DNA from 2 places in the Streptomyces bugieae genome. Region 1 is predicted to be linked to the other one. Evidence: riboswitches for the same ligand, from Rfam matches in the RefSeq annotation. Region 1 holds a riboswitch; the other holds the start of a gene.
The links. A riboswitch is a leader RNA that binds a small molecule or an ion and turns the genes downstream of it on or off. The one in region 1 is predicted to bind cobalamin.
Positions count from the first base shown of each region.

Region 2: it holds a riboswitch for cobalamin, as region 1 does, so the genes downstream of both, V2J85_RS17065 (cobalamin biosynthesis protein) here and nicT (Nickel transporter NicT) in region 1, are expected to answer to the same signal.

Region 1 covers NZ_JAZBJP010000001.1:680,967-684,512, reverse strand. Annotated here, with positions in the region: gene V2J85_RS03295 (MFS transporter) at 1-792, opposite strand, end outside; gene nicT (Nickel transporter NicT) at 1,017-2,159, opposite strand; cobalamin riboswitch at 2,158-2,378, opposite strand; gene V2J85_RS03285 (metalloregulator ArsR/SmtB family transcription factor) at 2,460-2,834, shown strand; gene V2J85_RS03280 (hypothetical protein) at 2,981-3,546, shown strand, end outside.
Region 2 covers NZ_JAZBJP010000008.1:147,518-151,063, forward strand. Annotated here, with positions in the region: gene V2J85_RS17060 (cobyric acid synthase) at 1-1,048, opposite strand, end outside; gene V2J85_RS17065 (cobalamin biosynthesis protein) at 1,045-2,031, opposite strand; cobalamin riboswitch at 2,161-2,294, opposite strand; gene V2J85_RS17070 (hypothetical protein) at 2,499-2,924, shown strand; gene V2J85_RS17075 (caspase family protein) at 2,930-3,546, shown strand, end outside.

The DNA of each region.
Region 1 (3,546 bases):
CACCGCCCCGGCCGCCAGCAGGGCGGGCATCGCCTCGGCCCGGCCCGGCCGCCCCGCCACCCGCGACCACCCGACGCGCCCGCCGATGCCCGCCACCCCCAGCACGGCCACCAACGCGGCGGCCGCGGTCGGCGAGAGCCCCAGGCGCTGCGAACCGAACAGCGCCAGGTAGGTGTTGACCGAGGCGATACCGCAGCCGAGCAGCAGGGAGAAGACCGCGAGCCGACGCGTCACTCCGTGGGCGGACCGGGCCGGACACGCACCCGGAGCCGTGATGACCGCGTCGCGCGGCAGTGCGCGGGCCGCCCACACCGCGGCCAGCGCCGCCGTACCGGCCGCCGTCCACACCGCGCCCCGCCAGCCCGTCCCCGCCGCCACCAGCGACAGCGGCAGCCCCGCCACGAAGGCACCGAGCTGCACCCCGGACTGCTTGAGCCCGGTCACCGCACCGCGCCGCCCGGCCGGAAAGGCGGCCAGGATCACCTTGTTGGTCGCCGGGTTGGCCAGGGCCTGCGGCAGTCCGCCGAGCGTCACCGCCGACAGCAGCACGGCCGGCCCCGGTGCGGCCCCGATCAGGGCCAGTGAGACGGCGGCGAGCAGCAACAGCGCCACCAGGCAGCGCCGTGGCCCCACCCGGTCCACCAACCGCCCGGCCACCGGTGACAGCAGGGCCGCCGCGCCGAAGCCCGCCGTCGTGGTCAGGCCCAGCACCGTCCGGGAGATGCCCAACTCGCCGACCAGCCGCGGCCCGAGCGCCCCGATGAGGAACAGCTGCAGCATCGAACAGGCCATCGCGGCGGTCAGCAGCGCCGTCACCGCGGGCCCCGCTCCGCGCGCCCGGCCCGGCTCGCCGCCGGGCCCGGCGGCGGCCTCCGATCCCGTTTCTGCACCGTGCTCTGCCCGCACCACTGCCCTCCCGGAAGCTCCGGCCCCGCATGGGGCCCGGCCCAGTCAGTCGTCCGGGACGGCCCGCCGGTTCCCGCCGAGCCCGGGACGCGCGGCGGCGGAACGAGGCCTCAGCCGTTGCCGGCGGAGCGCGCCGCCCAGCGCTTCTCCACGCCGGCCAGCCGCCAGTACGCCAGCGCCGCGGCCCACACCACCACGAACAGGCCGACGATGATGAAGCCGACGTTGTCGAGGTCGAGGCCGGAGACCCAGCCGGTCACCGGGTCGCTGAGGCCGAGCTTGTCGTGGAGCACGGTCACCAGCTCGATGGTGCCGATGAAGAACGCGACGGCGATGGACAGCCCGGTGATGGTGAGGTTGTAGTAGACCTTCCGCACCGGGTTGGAGAACGCCCACTGGTAGGCGAAGTTCATGAACGTGCCGTCGAGGGTGTCGAACAGGCTCATGCCGGCGGCGAAGAGCAGCGGCAGGCACAGGATCGCGTACCAGGGCAGGCCGGCCGCGGCGCCGCTGCCCGCCATCACCATCAGCGTGACCTCGGTGGCGGTGTCGAAGCCGATCCCGAAGAGGAAGCCGAGCGGGAACATCTGGCCGGGGCGGGAGATGGAGCGGGTGAACCGGCCCAGGAAGCGGTTCATGAAGCCCCGCGAATCCAGCTGCTGCTCCAGCTCCGCCTCGTCGAAGCGGCCTTCGCGCATACCGCGGAACACCCGCCAGATCCCGGTCAGCGCGATGAGGTTGAGGGCGGCGATGAGGTAGAGGAAGGTGCCCGAGACCGTGGTGCCGACGGTGCCCAGGATCTGGTGGGTGCGGGATTGGTCGTTGAGGAGGGCGCCGGCCAGCTGGGCACCGCCGGCGACCAGGGCAGCCATGACGACCACGACACTGGAGTGGCCGAGGGCGAACCAGAAGCCCACCGACACCGGACGCTTGCCGTCGGCCATCAGCTTGCGGGTGGTGTTGTCGATCGCGGCGATGTGGTCGGCGTCGAAGGCGTGCCGCATGCCCAGGGTGTAGGCGGTGATGCCGAGCCCGACGCCGAAGACCTGGCTGCCGACGGAATAGTGGTGGGGGACCACGAGCAGGAAGAGCACGCCGAAGGCGACGACGTGCAGGGCGGCTATGACGGCCATCAGGCCCGCGGTGCGGACGGTGTCCTGCCGGCGCCAGCGGAACGTGGCGGGGGCAGGGGTGGTCGGGGTATCGGTGGACAGGGCCATCCGGTGGTCACGCTCCAGCACCTCGTGGATCACTTCGTGAAGTGCCGTGGCCGGTCTCCTGGCTTACGGGTTCGCTGACGCTCGCGCCCGCCCCTGCCTTCCCGGCCGCAGGCTGCGGCCAGTGGCTCCGTACACACCAACGTGCACGAAACGGGACGAGAACTCCCCGATCACAGTGGCGAGGGCCGCTCCGGACTGGGACCACGAGGTCCGTCACCGGTCTTCCCGAGCGCCACGGCGCGCCAACCTTACGGGTCGTCCCACGATCCCTTCAAGCCTGCACAACTGTGCAGGTATCCAAGATCACATTCGATGACCTGCGAAGATGTCCTCATGCATCTCGTCCCGGCCGAGCGCGCCGACCACCGCACCATCGACGGCCACCGCGTCTGCGACGCCATCGCCGCCATCGGTGAGCCAGGCGAGGTCCGGGCCTGGGCCGACCGCTTCGCCCTGCTCGCCGAGCCCGGGCGCCTGGCCCTGCTGCTCGCCCTCCACCAGGCCGGCCCCATCGCCGTCTCCGATCTTGCGGTCGCCACCGGCATGAAGGACACCGCGGTCTCCCAGGCACTGCGCCTGCTCCGGGCCGCCGGAGTGGTCGAGGGCGCCAGGGACGGCCGGGTGGTGCGCTACCGCGTGGTCGACGACGCGACCGCGGCACTGCTGACCCACTGCGCGACAGGGGAGCACCGGCGGGCGGAGGCGTAAACCCCTCCTTGCTCCCCGCCTTCCTCCTACGGCCCCTGCCGCTCAACTGACCCTCCAGGCACGGCTTTAGCAGATCCGGACAACAACCGGGCCCCGCGCCCCGTGCCCCCTGCCGAGCGGGCGTACCGGCTGGCACGATGGCCGACATGACTGCCGGGTCGGTTTCACGCGCCGTACGCGCCGCGATCTTCGTGGTGGTGTGCGTGACGACCGCGGCCCTGGGGCACGCGTGGATGTCCGCGCAGTCCCTGCCGTGGTGGGCCCTCGTGGGCGCATGCGGCGCCACGGCCTCGGTGGCCTGGTGGCTGACGGGGCGGGCACGCGGCGGGTTCGTCATCACCGGTGCCACCGTCCTGGCCCAACTCGGCCTGCACTCCGCCTTCGACCTGGCGCAGCCGCACCCGGGCGGCCCGGTCTCCGTGCCGACGCCGAGGGGCGGGATGCCGGGGATGGTGGGCATGCCGGTCGTGGGCGACACGGGCCAACTGCATCCGGTGCACTCCCTCCACGGAACCCCCGGCATGTTCCTCGCGCACGCGCTGGCGGCGCTGGTCTGCGGTGTGTGGCTGTGGCGCGGTGAGGCGGCCGCGTTCCGGCTCGCCCGCAGCGCGGCCGCGGTGTTGTTCGCGCCCCTGCTCCTGGTCCTGACGACGCTGGACCGCACCGGCCTCGAACCGCCCGCCCGCCCGATGGCCCGCACCGGTCATGTCGT
Region 2 (3,546 bases), on a different contig from region 1:
TGCCCAGCACCGGCCGGCCCTCGGCGGCCCGCCGGGCGACCGCGTCCGCCAGCCCGCGCTCGCGCAGCCACCCGAGGGCGCGGACCGTGCCGCGGGTGCCCGGCAGCACCACCAGGTCCGCGTCGGCCAGTTCCTCCGGCCGGTCCACGAACCGCACCACCACGCCCGGTTCGGCGGCCAGCGCGTCCACGTCGGTGAAGTTGGACATCAGCGGGACGGCGCAGACCGCCACCCGCAGCACGTCCGCGCCGTGCGGCGGGGCCACCACGCTCTCCCGCACCGCGCCGCGCAGCGAGACCCGCAGCCCGTCCTCCTCGTCGATGCCGAGGCCGTGCGCGTACGGCAGCACGCCCAGCGTCGGGCGCCCGGTCAGCCGCGCCAGCATGTCCAGGCCCGGCTCCAGCAGCGTCACATCGCCCCGGAACTTGTTGACGAGGTACCCCGCGACCAGCGCCTGGTCCTCCTTCGACAGCAGCGCCGTGGTGCCGAAGAACGACGCGAAGACGCCGCCGCGGTCGATGTCGCCGACCACCACGACCGGTATCCGGGCGGCCCGGGCGATGCCCATGTTCACGATGTCGGTGCGCCGCAGATTGATCTCGGCGGGGCTGCCCGCGCCCTCACAGATGACCGCGTCGTGCGTGCGCCGCAGCTCGGTGAGGCAGTCGGTGACCGTCCCCAGCAACTGCTCCTGCCGCCCCGCGTGGTAGCCGCGCGCGCTCAGCTCACCCACCGGCTTGCCCAGCAGCACCACCTGGCTGCTGCGGTCGCCGCCCGGCTTGAGCAGCACGGGGTTCATCAGCGCGGTCGGTTCGACCCGGGCCGCGGCGGCCTGCATCGCCTGCGCCCGGCCGATCTCCGCGCCCTCGCGGGTGACGAACGAATTGAGCGACATGTTCTGCGCCTTGAAGGGCGCCACCTTCACGCCCTGCCGGACCAGCCAGCGGCAGATCCCCGCCGTCACCACGCTCTTGCCCGCGTCGGACGTCGTACCGGCCACCAGCAGCCCGCCGCCGAGCCCCCCGGCCGCCCCGCATTGCCCGTTCACCGGCGCTTCCTCCCGCTCGTGCCCCTGCCGCCCGCGACCCCGTGCCGCACCGCGCCCACCGCCAGCCGTCCCGCCACCGTCGCCACCAGCGCCAGCGCGCTCACCCGCCGCGACAGCCGCACCGCTCGCTCGATGTCCGCCACCGCGGGCGGCCGCGCCGCGCCGTTCAGCACCGGACGGTGCTCCACCCGCCCGCCGTACGCCAGCGTGCCGCCCAGCCGCACGCCCAGCGCGCCCGCGAACGACGCCTCCACCGGACCCGCGTTGGGGCTCGGATGCGCCCCGCCGTCCGCCCGCCAGGCCGCGAGCGCACCGCGCCGGTCGGGGCCCGCGAGCACGGTCAGCGCGGCGGTCAGCCGGGAGCCGGGCCAGCCGGCGACGTCGTCGAGCCGGGCCGCGGCCCAGCCGAACCGCCGGTAGCGCGGGGACTTGTGACCCACCATCGCGTCCAGGGTGTTCACCGCCCGGAACGCCACCAGACCGGGCACCCCGCCGAACGCGCCCCACACCAGGGCGCCCACCACCGCGTCCGAGGTGTTCTCGGCCACCGACTCCACCACCGCGCGGGCCATCTGCGGCCCGTCCAGTGCCTGGGGATCGCGGCCGCACAGATGCGGCAGCCGCTCCCGCGCCACGTCCAGATCGCCGGCCTCCAGCGCGCCGCCGACGGCCCGCGCCTCCCGGCCCAGCGAGGTGCCGCCCAGCACCGCCCAGACGGTGGCCGCGGTCAGCGCCACCCGGGCGCCGCGGCGGTGCCGTACGGCCCGCTCCAGCAGCGCCGCGCCGGCCGCCGCACCGCCCGCGCACAGCACGGCGTGCGCCGCGCCGTGACCCCGGTGGTCGCGCCACAGCCGGCGCTCGACGGCGGCGGCGGCCCGGCCGAACGCGGCCACCGGATGGCCGCGCCGCGGGTCCGCCGCGATCAGGTCGCCGAGGAAGCCGAGGGCCGCGCCGCACGCATATCCCGCGTGTTCGCCGCGCATCGGATCAGGCCGCCGTCAGTCCTCGAAGGGGCCCTGCGGCAGCGGGCAGTGGGGATCGGGACGGGCGGCCGGGCATGGCGGTATGTCCTCACTCAGGGTCCTCGCCCTGGCTCGACGTGACGGCGACCAGAGTCTCCTGGCTCCCGGATCGGCGTGACCCCCGGCCTTCCCGCCCGTACGTCCGTACGGACCGTGGCCCTCGTCGGAGGAACGCTCCCCGGTGACAGTGGCGGGACCGCGCCGGATTCTCACCGGACTTCCTCATCTGTCGCCGATTGGCCCCGGCAGTCCACCACGGTCCGCGAAGGCCCGTCAACTCGCCCTTGACCTGCGACGCTGCCCCGCGGCAGGCCTTGTGGCGCACGCCACAGGGTGGTGGTGGCGTCACAGACGGTTGCCCCGGTCCCTGATCCCACGTCACTATCTGGTGCACGGCGGCGAAGGGGCCGCCGGAAGGGGGCTGGGGGATGCCGGAGCACGCCGACCATCACGAGGACCGTCAGGAGATCCGCCTCAGGGTCACCGGGACGGACAATCCGCAGCAGGATCTCGACGACCTCCGGGCCTGGCTGGAGCGCGAACCCTGGCTGAGCCGCCGGGACCACACCTGGGAACACCGGCCGCAGCCCACCCGCACCACGGACGCCGGGGACGAACCGGCCCCCGCCGACATGGCCGTGGGCGTGGACGACCTGATCCTGGTCATCGTCGGCGCGATCGCCGCCGAGGTCACCAAGGGGATGAGCATCGCCCTGCGGGAATGGCTGCGGCGCCGCAAGGAGGAGCGCGCCGCCGGTGAGCGACCCGCCGTCGAGGTCATCGGCGACGGCGGCCCCGGACACCCCGATCCCGGCAACCCGGCGCACGAGAGCGGCAGCACCGGCGAGGACTGAGCCGGATGTCCGAATACGACGCGCGGGGAAAGATCAACCGGGCGCTGCTGATCGGTGTCCACGACTACGCCACGCTGAGCGGCCTGCCCGCGGTGGAGGACAACCCCGCCGAGCTGTCCCGCGCCCTGACCGCCACCGACCTGTTCACCGCCGACGAGGTCACCCTCTGCCGGCCGGCCGAGCCGTGGGAGCTGAGCCAGGCGCTCAAGACCGCCGCCGACGAGGCCCGCGGACTGCTGCTGGTGTACTTCTCCGGCCACGGCTGGGTCGGCAGCGACGGCGGCGACCTGCGGCTGATGGTCGGCGCCTCGGTGCCCCGGCAGAGCCACACCACCGTCTCCTGGCACGACGTGGTGCTCTCCTGCCTCGACAGCGCCCGCGCCGAACGCATCGTGATCGTCCTGGAGTGCTGCTACGCGGGCAACGCCGGCGGCGCCTTCCACTCCCACCGCAAGCCCATGTCGCTGCTGATGGCCGCCCAGCCCAACCGCCGGATCTTCAGCGGCGAGGAACCGGCCGGCGGCACCGTCTTCACCCGCGCCCTGGTGCAGATCCTCCAAAACGGCATCCCCGGCCGCCGGTTCGTCACCTTCGAGGACCTCGTACGGGAGCTGCGGGTCCG